Regions from separate parts of the Prosthecodimorpha staleyi genome, predicted to be linked through region 1. Evidence: riboswitches for the same ligand, from Rfam matches in the RefSeq annotation. Region 1 holds a riboswitch; the other holds the start of a gene.
What was found. A riboswitch is a leader RNA that binds a small molecule or an ion and turns the genes downstream of it on or off. The one in region 1 is predicted to bind cobalamin.
Positions count from the first base shown of each region.

Region 2: it holds a riboswitch for cobalamin, as region 1 does, so the genes downstream of both, KL771_RS20040 (hypothetical protein) here and KL771_RS01755 (TonB-dependent receptor plug domain-containing protein) in region 1, are expected to answer to the same signal.

Region 1 covers NZ_JAHHZF010000001.1:412,508-419,558, forward strand. Annotated here, with positions in the region: gene KL771_RS01740 (ABC transporter ATP-binding protein) at 1-352, shown strand, start outside; gene KL771_RS01745 (DUF6867 family protein) at 413-769, shown strand; gene KL771_RS01750 (branched-chain amino acid ABC transporter substrate-binding protein) at 1,140-2,258, shown strand; cobalamin riboswitch at 2,437-2,658, shown strand; gene KL771_RS01755 (TonB-dependent receptor plug domain-containing protein) at 2,887-4,797, shown strand; gene KL771_RS01760 (ABC transporter substrate-binding protein) at 4,847-5,734, shown strand; gene KL771_RS01765 (FecCD family ABC transporter permease) at 5,731-6,729, shown strand; gene KL771_RS01770 (ABC transporter ATP-binding protein) at 6,726-7,051, shown strand, end outside.
Region 2 covers NZ_JAHHZF010000010.1:160,820-167,870, forward strand. Annotated here, with positions in the region: gene KL771_RS20025 (TRAP transporter large permease) at 1-415, opposite strand, end outside; gene KL771_RS20030 (TRAP transporter substrate-binding protein) at 452-1,468, opposite strand; gene KL771_RS20035 (LacI family DNA-binding transcriptional regulator) at 1,584-2,657, shown strand; gene KL771_RS20040 (hypothetical protein) at 2,672-2,983, opposite strand; cobalamin riboswitch at 3,106-3,332, opposite strand; gene rtcR (RNA repair transcriptional activator RtcR) at 3,508-5,124, shown strand; gene KL771_RS20050 (aspartate aminotransferase family protein) at 5,533-6,855, opposite strand; gene KL771_RS20055 (cupin domain-containing protein) at 7,015-7,051, shown strand, end outside.

The sequences.
Region 1 (7,051 bases):
GCGCCTCAAGGAGCGCATCAACCAGCGCGGCGGCACACTGTCGGGCGGCGAACAGCAGATGCTGGCCATCGCCCGCGCGCTGATGTCGCGTCCGAAGCTGCTGCTGCTCGACGAGCCCTCGCTCGGCCTGGCGCCGCTGGTGGTGAAGCTGATCTTCGACGCGATCCGCGATCTGAACCGCACCGAGGGACTGAGCGTGTTCCTGGTCGAGCAGAACGCCTTCCACGCGCTGAAGCTTGCCCATCGCGGCTATGTGATGGTCAACGGCGTCATCACCATGAGCGGTTCCGGCAAGGAACTGCTGGAGCGGCCGGAAGTCCGCGCTGCCTATCTGGAAGGCGGCCGCCACTGACCGCCAGCCGCGTCGAACGATCAGGGGATCGCATGTCGATCCGCAACCGGTAAGGGTCCCATGGAAAAGCTCCAGGGCGTTCTCTACGAAGAGGAAAGCATCCGGCTGTTCCTCGCCGTGACGGTGGTGATGGGCGGCTGGGCCGCCTGGATGACGGGCAAGGCCTGCGCCTCGACCTGGCGGCCCTACTGGACCGTCTTCCTCTACATGCTGGTGCTCGGCGCGGTCGTCCGCTACCTGCACTTCGCGCTGTTCGGCGGCACGCTTCTTTCGGCGCAATTCTATCTGGTCGACATGGCGGTCGCGCAGGTGTTCGCGGCGATCGGATACCGCCAGATGCGGACGCGCCAGATGGTGACGAAATACAACTGGCTCTACGCGCCGCTGGGCCCGCTCAGCTGGCGCAGCCGCGTCTGAGGGGCGATCTTCACCGTCGCACGAGATTCGTCCGGGAAAGCCGTTTTTCGGGTGACAACTCGTTGATTTCGGGCAAGGATCGCGCCCCAGCGGGTGGGACCGTCGGCTGGGGATAACGGGCTGGGAGAGAAGCGCCTGCTTCTGCCTGGAACCGGACAGAGCCCCGCCGAAATCCGAAGGCAGGACCATGGCGTTTCGGCCAGACGGCCAAAGCGCCTCCGGCCTTCGCGGACTGGTTCGGAACCCGGGGGATCCGAGGGCGGCGACTGCGATCAACGCGGTCCGGCCTCGGACCGCCGAATGGGAGGAGGCCCACGGCCGATCGGGGATCGGCGAGGGCCTGGAGCAAACTGTGGAGAGGAGCATTTCCATGAAGAAGATCTGGTTGGCCAGCACCGTCCTGGCGGCCTCGATGGCCTTCGCCGGCATGGCCCATGCCGACATCAAGCTCGGCGTCGCCGGCCCGATCACGGGTCCGAACGCCGCGTTCGGCGCCCAGCTCAAGAACGGCACCGAGCAGGCCGTCGAAGACATCAACGCCGCCGGCGGCATCCTCGGCCAGAAGATCGTGCTGTCGGTCGGCGACGACGTCTCCGATCCGAAGCAGGGCGTCTCGGTCGCCAACAAGTTCGTCGGCGACGGCATCAAGCTGGTGGTCGGCCACTTCAACTCCGGTGTCACCATGCCGGCGTCCGAGGTCTATGCGGAGAACGGCATCCTGACCGTCACCCCGTCGGCCACCAACCCGAAGATCACCGAGCGTGGCCTCTGGAACGTGTTCCGCACCTGCGGCCGCGACGACCAGCAGGGCCGGCTGTGGGCGGACTACGCCAAGCAGCACTTCAAGGGCAAGAAGATCGCCGTCGTTCATGACAAGACCACCTATGGCCAGGGTCTCGCCGACGCTGCCAAGGGCTTCATGAACAAGGACGGCATCAAGGAAGTCCTGTACGAAGGCGTGAACACCGGCGAGAAGGACTATTCGGCGCTGGTCTCCAAGATCAAGGCGTCGGGCGCCGACATCCTGATGTGGGGTGGCCTGCACACCGAAGGCGGCCTGATCGTGCGCCAGATGCGCGACCAGGGCCTGAAGACCGTGATGATGTCCGGCGACGGCATCACCGACGACGAGTTCGCCTCGATCGGCGGCGACGGCGTGATCGGCACCCTGATGTCGTTCGGCCCGGATCCGCGCAACAACCCGGCCGCCAAGGACGTGGTTGCCAAGTTCAAGGCCAAGAACTTCGATCCGCAGGCCTACACGCTCTACTCCTATGCGGCCGTGCAGATCATGAAGCAGGCGGCCGAGAAGGCCAACTCGCTCGACCCGAAGAAGATCGCCGACGCGATGCATTCGGGCATGACCTTCAAGACCGTGCTCGGCGACATCTCCTACGACAAGAAGGGTGACCGCACCACCGTCGACTACGTGATGTACACCTGGAACAAGGGTGCCGACGGCAAGGTCACCTATACGCAGAACAAGTGATCCGAACGGACCGCAAGGTTCGATCGCATCCGGAAAGCCGCCCAGCAATGGGCGGCTTTTCTTATGAGCACCTCGGCAATGCTGCCGCAATCCGCGGCTCAGTCCGGCGCTTCCGATGCACGGCAGGACTGCGAGCATGGGCCGACCGGCGGCTTGACTCTCCCGGCCGCCATGCGCACTCTCGATTTCGTGAAGAGGTTCCGTCGCAAGACGGATGAAAAGGGAATGTCGGTGAGCCGAGACCGTCTCCGGACGGGCACGGCAAATCCGCAGCTGCCCCCGCAACTGTGAGCGGCGAGCCCTCTCCCCGAAGCCACTGACGGCCTCCGCGCCGTCGGGAAGGCGGGAGACAAGGCCGTGACCCGCAAGCCAGGAGACCTGCCCCTTCCGTCACTCCTGATCCCGGCGCGTGGGGCGCCGGATCGCGGCCGTTCCGAGCGGGTGACATGAGACGTGTCGCCGGTGCCGGGACGGGCCGCAGGCGGGTGGACTTATCCGCCCATCGCTCCGCTCTCCCCCGATTCCGCGCGACACCGGTGTTGGAACCGACGCGGCCTCGGCGCTGCCGTCGATCGGCTGCGGCCCGCCGCTTCGGTGCGGCCGCAAGGGGGCATGAATGCACGGAACTATGAACAGGCACCGCCGCGCCCTGTTGGCGGCCGCAGCGATCTGCGCATGCGGCGGGCCGGCGTCGGCCCAGGACGCCGCCCAGGATAAAAAGCTCGATCTCGGCACCATCGTGGTGTCGGCGAACCGCACGCCGACCGATGCCGCCAAGGTCGGCTCGGCGGTCACGGTGATCGACCGAGCCACGCTGGAGCGCGCCCGGGAGACCTACGTCAAGGACTACCTCGACCGCGTGCCCGGCTTGAATTTCGCCCAGATCGGCGGTCCCGGCGGTCTGACCTCCGTGATGATGCGCGGCGCCAACGCCGCCTACATCATGGTCCGGATCGATGGCATCGAGGTGTCCGATCCGACCAAGACGCAGACCGCGGCCGCGCTGGAGCACATGCTGGTCGGCGATGTCGAGCGGATCGAGATCCTGTGCGGTTCGCAATCGGCGCTCTATGGCGGCACGGCGGTCGCCGGCGTGATCGACATCACCACGCGCCGGGCCGACGGTCCCGGCGTCAGCCACCGCGCCGCCGTCGAGGTCGGATCCTTCGGAACCGTGTCCGGGCGCTACGGCCTCTCGGCGGCGACCGATTCCAGCGAGGTCAACATCTCGATCGAGCGGGCCAAGACCGACGGCATCTCGTCGGCCGATTCCCGCGCCGGCAATCGCGAGAAGGACGGATACGACAACACCACCTTCTCGGCCAATGCCGCCACGCGTCTGAACGAGGCATTCCGGGTGTTTGGCGCCTTGCGCTACAGCCGCCACGACAGCGCCTTCGACGATTTCGTCTGGGGTGTCGGTCCGACCGACGAGGTCAAGGGCACGCCGCGCAACCGGACCATCGGCGAGGATGCCGGCATTCGCGTCGGTGCCGATCTCGATCTGATGGACGGGCGCTGGAAGAACACCTTGGCGATCCAGCACTACGACACCCAGAGCACCACTTGGGGCGGCTATCCGGGCCATTACGACGGCGACCGGACGAAGCTCGAATATCTCGGCAGCTTCCGGCTGAACGACATGCTGGCCTTCTCGTTCGGAGCCGACTACGCGCGCGAGACGGCACGCTCTTCCGAGGGTCTGTCGGGGACGATCGACAATGCCGGCGCCTTCGCGCAGGCCTCGCTGGAACCGATCGCCGGCCTGACCCTGACCGGCGCGCTGCGCAACGACCATCATTCGACCTTCGGCGACCATCCGACCGCGCGGGCGACGGCGGCCTACCGTCTGTTCGAGGGCACCAAGGTGCGCGCCAGCTGGGGCACCGGCTTCCGCCCGCCCTCGGCCTACGAACTGTTCGCACCGATCTACGGCAACCGGTCCCTGAAGCCGGAGGAGAGCCGCAGCCTGGACGCCGGCATCGACCAGAGTTTCTGGGACGGTCGGCTGACCCTTTCGGCGACGGTCTTCAAGCTGGACACGCGGGATCTGATTCAGTTCGCCTACGATACCGGCGTCGGCGCCTACCGCTACCTGCAGGTGCCGGGCCTGAGCCAGCGGCGCGGCATCGAACTCGCCGGCAAGGTCCAGGCGCTCGACTGGCTCGCCCTCGACGGCAGCTACACCTTCACGCAAGCCGAACAGGCGGACGGCTCGCCGCTCCTGCGCGTGCCGCGCCACAAGGCGACCGTCGGCGCCACGGTGACGGCGATCGAAAGGACGACGGTCTCGGTGCGTGGAACCTGGGTCGACGACATGCGCGACACGGACTATTCGGTCATCCTGCCGGACTTCAGTTCGCCGGTGCGCAAGCTGCCCGCCTATTTCCTGCTCGACGCGACGGTGACCTACCGGCTGACCGACACCTTCGACCTGACCCTGCGCGGCCGCAACCTGCTCGACCAGCGCTATCAGACCGTGTGGGGCTACGGCACGCCCGGCGCCTCGGTCTATGCCGGCCTGTCGGCGCGGTTCTGAGGCGGGCCGAATGATGCGGCGGGGCACGGCAGCGGCGGCGATACTGGGCATGGTGCTGTCCATGACGGCCGCAGTGCGCCTCGAGGCCGCCGAACCGCCCCGGCGCGTCGTCTCGGTCAATCTGTGCACGGATCAGCTGGCGCTGCTCCTGGCGGCGCCGGGTCAGCTGGTTTCCGTCTCGAGGCTCGCCCATGACCCGACCATGGCGGCGCTGGCCGAGGCCGCGCAGAGGATTCCGGCGAATGGCGGGACGGCGGAGGAGATCTATCTTCTCCGGCCGGACCTCGTGCTCGCCGGCACCTACACGACCCGCCAGAGCCTCGACATGCTGCGGCGGCTGGGCATCCGCGTCGAGGCGTTTCCGCCCGAACAGTCCCTCGACGACATCCGCCGGCACATCCGGCGCATGGGTGCGTTGCTGGACCGGGAGGCCGCAGCGGAGGACCTGCTGGCGCGCTTCGAGGCCGATCTGGCCGTCCTGGCGCGCCCCCGGACGGCCGCGTCGCCGCTCGCCGCCGTCTATTTCGGGGCCTCCGGCACCGCCGGGCGCGACAGCCTGGTCGATGCGGTCCTGGCCGCCGCCGGCTGGCGCAATCTGGCCGCGGAAATCGGTGTCGTCGGCGTCGGACTGCTGCCGTTGGAGCGCCTTGTTGTCGCCGCTCCCGATGCGGTGATCGGAGAGGCTCCCGATCCCGGCGGCCCGGCGCTCGCCCACGCCAGCTACCGGCACCCGGCCCTTCTGGCCGCGATCCGCTCGGCCACCGGCGTCACTGTACTGCCCGACCGACTGACCATTTGCGGCGGCCCCTTCACGCTGGAAGCGGTCCGACAATTGCGCGCACTCGCCGACCGCATGGCGGCCGCCCGCCCGCCCGCCGCCGACGGCAGCGGCGCTCCCGGACCCGGCATCGCGGCGGACATCGAGGCCCGGCCATGACCCTATCGGTGCCGGAGCGCTGGCTTCTCCCGCTCCTCGGCGTGCTGACACTCGCCCTGGCGGCGGTCTCGCTGACGATCGGCGCGGCGGGACTCGCACCCTTGCGGGCTCTGGCGGCCCTGGTCGTCGACGACGGCGTGATCTCGATCGTGATGCGCGAGATCCGGCTGCCGCGGGCGATCCTGTCGGTCTCGATCGGTGCCGCGCTCGGCCTCTCGGGAGCCGCCCTGCAGGGCTATCTGCGCAATCCGCTTGCCGATGCCGGCCTGATGGGGATCGGGCCGGGCGCCGCGCTCGGCGCGGTGGCGGCGATCTACGGCGGACTCTCGGCCTTGTTTCCGCTCGCCCTGCCGCTGCTGGCGCTGGCCGGCGGCTTCGTCGCCATGACGCTGGTGCTGGCCATGGCCGGGCGCGGCGACGGACCGTCGGGTCTGATCCTCGCCGGGGTCGCCGTCTCAAGCCTCGCCGGCGCCCTGACCGCGCTCGCCCTCAGCCTGTCGGAAAACCCCTTCGCGGCCCTCGAAATCGTCTACTGGATGCTCGGTTCCCTCAACGATCGCTCGATGCTGCATGTCTGGCTCGCCCTGCCCTTCATGGCCGTCGGCGGCCTGCTGCTGGTCTTCGCCGGGCGCGGGCTCGATGCCCTTTCGCTCGGCGCGGAGACGGCACGCAGTCTCGGCGTGAACATGAGCACGCTCAGGATCCTGATCCTGGCCGGAACGGCCGCCACGGTCGGGGCGGCCACGGCGATCGCCGGGGCGATCGGCTTCGTCGGGCTGGTCGTGCCGCATCTTCTCCGCCCGCTGGTCGGCGCGCGGCCGAGCCGGCTCCTGGCCGCCAGCGCGCTCGGCGGCGCCGCGCTCCTGACGGCCGCCGACATCGCCGCGCGTCTCGTCGCCCCGGACCGCGACCTGAAGCTCGGCGTCGTCACGGCACTGATCGGAACGCCCTTCTTTCTTCGCCTGATCGCGGCCGGCCGGGGCGGAGCACGATGACCCTGCTGGAGGCCCGCGCTCTGTCCGTCGCGCTCGACGGCCGTCCGGTCCTCGACCGGGTCGATCTTACGCTCAAGGCAGGCGAATTCGTCGGCCTGATCGGCCCGAACGGGGCCGGCAAGTCGACGCTGCTGCGCGCACTCGCCGGCCTCCTGCCGACGGGCGGCACGGTCGCCGTCGCGGGCACGCTCCTCGACCGGCTGTCCGCCCCGGCGCGCGCGCAGCGCATCGCCTATGTTGCGCAGGCGCGCGAGGTGGCCTGGTCGCTCGCCGTCGAAGCCGTGGTCGGCCTCGGCCGCCTGCCGCATCGACCGGCCTTCGC
Region 2 (7,051 bases), on a different contig from region 1:
CCTGCGCGTAGTCGAGCGCATGGTGGAAGATCAGGAGCAGAAACGCGATCGACGCGGCCAGCGCCAGCGCCTCCAGGAAGGCCCGGGCACCCGGCGAGACCCGGGAGACCAGCCCGGTCATGCGCATGTGCTCGCCGCGCCGCAGCGCCACCACGGCGCCGAGCATGGAGAGCCATAGGAACAGGATCGAGGCCAGTTCGTCGGACCAGACCAGCGGCGTGTGGAACAGGTAGCGGGCGGTCACGCCCGCCGCCAGGATGGCGATCTCGATGAGAACGATCGCGGCCGCCACCCCCTCGACGGCGGTGCCGATGATGTGATCGGCCCGCGCCGCGAGCGCGGCAAGGCCGGTCGGCGCGCCCGTCAGGGCGACGCCGGAGGGGCCCGCGGTGGCTGGGCGCGCGGCGGCGTGCATGTCCGTCGTCCTCGGTTCGAGCATGGGGCGGCGGCGTCAGGCGAGCTTGCCGACCGCGCCTTCCAGCAGGCCCCAGGCCTCGTCGCCGAAGCGGCCCTTCCATTCCGCATAGAAGCCGGCCTCGCGCAGCTTGGCGCGGAAGCTGTCCGGGCTGGTGCGATTGAAGGCGAGGCCCTTGGCCTCCAGGTCGGCCTGCAGGGTGGCGTTGAGCTTGCGGATGTCGTCGCGCTGCTTCATGCCGGCATCGTTGATCGCGCCGGCGACGATCTTCTGCAGGTCTTCCGGCAGGCCCTTCCAGGCGCGGCCGTTGGCGATGAACCAGAAGCCGTCCCAGATGTGGTTCGACAGGGCGCAGGCCTTCTGCACCTCGTAGAGCTTGGCCACTTGGATGATCGGCAGCGGATTCTCCTGGGCGTCGACCACCTTGGTCTGCAGCGCGGAATAGACCTCGGAGAATTGCAGGCTGGCCGGCGCGGCGCCGAGGCCCTTGAACATCGAGATCGACAGCGGGCTGACCGGCACGCGGATCTTGAGGCCGGCCATGTCGGCGGCGGTCTGGATCGGCTTGCCCGAGGTGGTCATCTGGCGGAAGCCGTTGTCCCACATCTTCTCGAAGGCGTAGAGGTTGACCTTGGCGATCTGGGCGCGGACATGGGCGCCGACCTTGCCGTCCATCGCGCCCCAGACCTGGTCGTAGTCGGCGAAGGCGAAGCCGACCGCGTTGATCGCCGCCGCCGGCACCAGGGTGGCGATCACCAGCGCGGACGGCGTGAAGAAGGTGATGCCGCCGCTGCGGACCTGCGAGAGCATGTCCGTGTCGCCGCCGAGCTGGTTGTTCGGGAAGATCTGGATCTGGACCCGGCCGTTGGTCTCGCGGGCGATCCGCTCGACGGCCTCCTGGGCGCGCACATTGAGCGGATGGGTGACCGGGAGATTGTTGCCGTATTTCAGATCGAATTCGGCGGCGCGGGCGATACCCGGGCGGCCGAGAGCGACGACGGCCGGCGCGGCAGCCAGCGACTTCAGAATGGTGCGGCGGGTCAGGATGGCCATGGGCACGTTCCTCAAGGTTATGATTGATTATGATGGTTCTTGATCCTCTTCCACGATATGTATTGATCGTGTAACGCGTCAAACGTCGTTTTTGATGGATTTTGATCGGATCTCGATGCCGGACTTACCCCCCTCGCCGCCGCGCCCGGGTCGGCCGCGCCAAAGCCGCCTGCCGCGCATCGCCGATGTGGCACGCCTGTCGGGTGTCTCGACGGCGACCGTCGATCGCGTCCTGAACGGACGGCCCGGGGTCCGGGCGCCGACGGTGCAGCGGGTGATGCGGGCGGCGGCGGAAATCGGCTATGCGGTCGAGCTGCCGCCCGATCCGGCCGCATCGCTGCAGCCGATGCGGCTCGCCTTCGTCCTGCCCGCAGGCACCAACCGCTTCCTGGCCGGCCTCGGCCGCCTGATCTCGGGGGCGGCCGACCAGCTCGCCGGCTTCAACATGCGGGCGCGGGTCGACTTCATCGAGAGCTTCAACCCGGACCTGCTCGGCCGGCACCTGAAGGAGCTCGGCCGCGATGTCGACGGCGTCGTCTTCATGGCGATCGACCATCCGGCGGTGCGCGAGGCGGTCAACGCCCTGGCCGACCGCGGCGTGCCGACCGTGACGCTGATCTCCGACATCGGCCATGCCCGCCGCGCCGCCTATGTCGGACTGGACAACCGGGCGGCCGGCCGCACCGCGGCCTATCTGATGGCCCGCTTCATCGGCCCGCGCCCGGCCAAGGTGGCGATGATCGCCGGCAGCCTCAGCTACCGCGCCCATGGCGAGCGCGAGATGGGCTTCCTGCACATGTTCCAGGAGGCCTATCCGGCCGTCGAGGTGGTCGGCCTGCGCGAGGGCTACGACGACCAGGCCAAGAACCATCGGCAGACGAAGATGCTGCTCGCCCGGCATCCGGATCTCGCCGGCATCTACTGCATCGGGGGCGGCCCGGAGGGCATCGCCAAGGCGTTGAAGGAGGCCCGGCGCGACAGCGACGTGGTGCTGATCGGCCACGGCCTGACGCCGGAGGTGCGCGAACTGCTGGTCGACGGCACCATGGACGCAGTGATCACCCAGAACCCGCACGGGTCGCTGATGAGCTGCGTCTCGATCTTCGCCAACATCCGCGCCGGCCGTCCGGCCCAGGACGGCGTCGAGCCGGCCCGCTCCGAGGTGGTGTTCCGCGAGAACCTGCCGTGATGCCGACGGCGCCGTCAGGTGACCGCGGACGGCCGCGTCGGACCGGCAAGGCACAGATCGATCAGCCGGGCGACCCGCCACGCCGCCTCGTCGAGCGCGGCGGTCAGTTCCGCTTCAGGCAGAGCCGGCGTCATCGCAGCGGCAAGACGCCGCAAATCCGTCTCGCTCTCGGCCGAGGCGGCGAGACTGAGCAGAACTGCCGCCGTGTCCGCCGTCGACGGCACGGCAGTCGGCAATGGCCGGGCGGTCCGGGCGGCGCGCCTGCGGCGGACGGCCCGCCCCGACGCGGCAAACCAAGTGGCCGAAATGCGATCGATGTCCGTCATGGAGCCCTCCGCTCGGTTGCGGCGGAGAGCGCGGCAGGATGGCGCGGCGGCGGACGCAGAACCGCGGGAAGCGGATGCGCGTCGTCGACGAAGCCTCCGCCGGTGCACCCCGCCCGGACCATGGTTCTTCTCGTGCCACGGCAGGTCTCCTGGCTCGCGGGTCATGACCGGCGCCCCGTCTTCCCGCACCGTCCGGATTGCCCGGACGATGCAGTGACGTTGGTGGAGCGCCGGCTCACCGCCGACAGTTGCGGGGGCAGCTCCGGCATTGTCCGCCGTGACGGACGCACCGGATTCCCTCTTAGCCTTCGCGACGGGATCGCGAAGGACCGTGACGCCCGACCGTAGGCGAGGCCGACCCGCATGGTCAATGCGCAGGCGGCGATGAATCGGCGCCGACGACGGCCGCGCAGGGCAGACCTGCAGGCGGCACCGGCTGCTCCGGGCCGGCGGGCCGGGCCGCCGGAGTGCTGGACGGGCGGCGTTTCCCGGCTACTCTCGCGGACCCCAGGCGGAGCCCGCGCATGTCCGAATCCTCTTCGAAACGCCGCGTCGTGCTCGGCTTCGTCGGTACCGTGCTGGATGCCGGGCGCGCCGACCGGCGCTTCGACAAGTGGCGGCCGACCGTCGCCATGTGTTGCCATCCGAGCCTGCCGATCGACCGTTATGAACTGTTGCGGGATGCCCGCCATGCCGAACTGGCCGAAACGCTGGCGGCCGACATGCGGGCCGCCTCGCCGGCGACCGAGGTGCGTCAGGTCGAGATGAATCTGACCGACCCCTGGGATTTCGAGGAGGTCTTCGCCGCGCTGCACGACTATTGCCGTGCCTATCCTTTCGAGCCGGACGCCGAGGATTACCTCGTCAACATCACCACCGGCACCCATGTGGCGCAGATCTGCTGGTTCCTTCTGGCCGAAGCCCACTATGTGCCGGGTCGCATCATCCAGCTGACGCCGCCGAAGCGCTGGAAGGACGGCGCGCCGGGCGGCTACACCATCACGGATCTCGACCTCTCCCGCTACGACCGGATCGCGCGACGGTTCCAGGCCGAAGCCATCGAGGCGACATCCTTCCTGAAATCCGGCATCGCCACCCGCAATCCGGCCTTCAACCGGATGATCGACCGCATCGAGCAGGTCGCGCTGCGCTCGCGTGCGCCGCTCCTGCTGACCGGGCCGACCGGGGCCGGCAAGTCGCAGCTCGCCCGGCGCATCTACGATCTGAAGAAGACGCGGCGGCAGGTCGCCGGGCCGTTCGTCGAGGTCAATTGCGCGACCCTGCGCGGTGACAGTGCCATGTCGACCCTGTTCGGCCATGTCAAGGGCGCCTTCACGGGTGCCGTGACCGAGCGGGCCGGGCTCCTCAGAAGCGCCGACGGCGGCATCCTGTTTCTCGACGAGATCGGCGAGCTCGGTCCCGACGAACAGGCCATGTGCCTGCGCGCCATCGAGGACAAGCGCTTCCTGCCCGTCGGCGCCGACCGGGAGACGGCCAGCGACTTCCAGCTGATCGCCGGGACCAACCGCGATCTCGGCCCCGCCGTGGCGGCCGGTCGCTTCCGCGAGGACCTGCTCGCCCGGCTCAATCTCTGGACCTTCGACCTGCCCGGCCTGAAGGACCGGCGCGAGGACATCGAACCCAATGTCGACTTCGAACTGAAGCGCCACGCCGAGCGCGAAGGCGTCAACGTCACCTTCAACCGGCAGGCGCGCGCCCGCTACATGGCCTTCGCGCTGTCGCCGGACGCGCTGTGGTCGGCGAATTTCCGCGATCTCGGCGCCTCGATCACCCGCATGGCAACGCTCGCGCCGGGCGGCCGCATCGACGAGGCGGTGGTCGAGGAGGAGATCGACCGATTGAAGGCAACCTGGCACGGCCAGCGCCGCGACGGCCCCGAAGCCCGGCTTGCCGGCCTGCTCGATGCCGACCGGCTCGCCAGGATCGACCCGTTCGACCGCTTCCAGCTGGCGGAGGTGATCCGCATCTGTCGCGACAGCCCCAACCTCAGCGCCGCTGGCCGGACCCTCTTCGCCGCCTCGCGTCTCGACAAGGCCTCCTCCAACGACGCCGACCGCCTGCGCAAATACCTCGCCCGGTTCGACCTCGACTGGGCGACCGTGACGGAGCGTGGCGGGTAGGCGCGCGCCGCACCGCCATCCGGGCGGGCGCGAAGGGAAGATGCCGTCCGGAGATCCCCTCCCGCCATCCCCCCCGCCCCCGCGGCTCCTTCCCCTTCGCCCCCTTGGGGGAGAAGGTGGCCGAAGGCCGGATGAGGGGGGATTCCGCAGCGGATTCCACACCACCGGTCCGAGGCAGATCGAGGCGCTACCGCCTGAGCAGCGTAGGTTGCGATCCCGTCCCCCTCATCCGCCCTGCGGGCACCTTCTCCCCCCTTCAGGGGGAGAAGGGGAAGCTCTTGAGAGATCATCGAATTGGACTTCTCGCCATCCCCCCGCCCCCTCGGCGCCTTCCCCTTCGCCCCCTTGGGGGAGAAGGGGAAGCCATTGGGAGATCTTGCGAAATCGACCTCTCGCCGACCCGGATCGTCAGATCGAGTCCTTGAGGACCTGGGCGAGGGTGCCGATCAGCTGGTCGATCTCGGCCTTGGAGATGATCAGCGGCGGCGACAGGGCGATGATGTCGCCGGTGGTGCGGATCAGGATGCCGCGCTCGAAGGCGTCGAGGAAGCAGGAGAAGGCGCGCTTGGTCGGTTCGCCCGGGATCGATTCCAGCTCGATGGCGCCGATCAGGCCGATATTGCGCACGTCGATGACATGCGGCAGGCCCTTCAGCGACTGCAGGGCGTCCTCCCAATAGGGCGCGAGTTCGGCGCCGCGGGTCAGGAGGCCGTCCTCCTTGTAGGTCTCCAGCGTGCCGAGGCCGGCCGCGCAGGCGATCGGGTTGCCCGAATAGGTGTAGCCGTGGAAGAACTCGATCAGGTGTTCCGGCCCGGTCATGAAGGCGTCGTGGATCTTCGACTTCACGAACACGCCGCCCATCGGGATGACGCCGTTGGTGATGCCCTTGGCGGTCACGATGATATCCGGCGAGACGCCGAAATAATCGGTCGCGAAGGGCGTGCCGAGGCGGCCGAAACCGGTGATGACTTCGTCGAAGATCAGCAGGATGTCGTGCTTGTCGCAGATCGCGCGCAGGCGCTGCAGATAGCCCTTCGGAGGAATCAGCACGCCGGTCGAGCCGGCGACCGGCTCCACGATCACGGCCGCGATGGTCGAAGCGTCGTGCAGGGTGACGAGACGCTCCAGATCGTCGGCGAGATCGGCGCCATGCTCGGGCTCGCCGCGGGTGAAGGCGTTGCGGGCGAGATCGTGGGTGTGGCGAATATGGTCGACGCCGGTCAGCAGCGTGCCGAACATCTTGCGGTTGGAGACGATGCCGCCGACCGAGATGCCGCCGAAATTGACGCCGTGATAGCCGCGCTCGCGCCCGATCAGGCGGAACTTGGAGCCGTTGCCCTTCACGCGGTGATAGGCGATCGCCATCTTCAGCGCGGTCTCGACCGATTCCGACCCGGAATTGGTGAAGAAGACATGGTCGAACCCTTCCGGCGCGATGTTGACCACCTTGGAGGCGAATTCGAACACCTTCGGATGGCCCATCTGGAAGGCGGGCGCATAGTCGAGCTCACCGGCCTGGGCACGGATCGCCTCGACGATCTTCGGCCGGTTGTGGCCGGCATTGCAGCACCAGAGACCCGCGGTGCCGTCGAGCACGCTGCGGCCGTCATCGGTGCGGTAATGCATCCGATCGGCCGAGACGAGCATGCGCGGCGTCTTCTTGAACTGCCGGTTCGCCGAGAAGGGCATCCAGAAGGCTTCGAGATCGTTGGTGCGGTGCTGGTAGTTCATCGGGACCTCCCGCGGCGCCGCCATCCGTCCGGCGTCCGCCATGAATGTCGCGCGTCCGGAACCGGTTCCGGCCGCATGATCGAGATCGCGAACAGTACCGGACCGGCAAAGCCCGGTCCACGGCTTGGCGCTGTTCAGCCCGTTCCGTATATTGAACGCATGAACGGATCGGACGGCGATATCGACATCGGCCTGC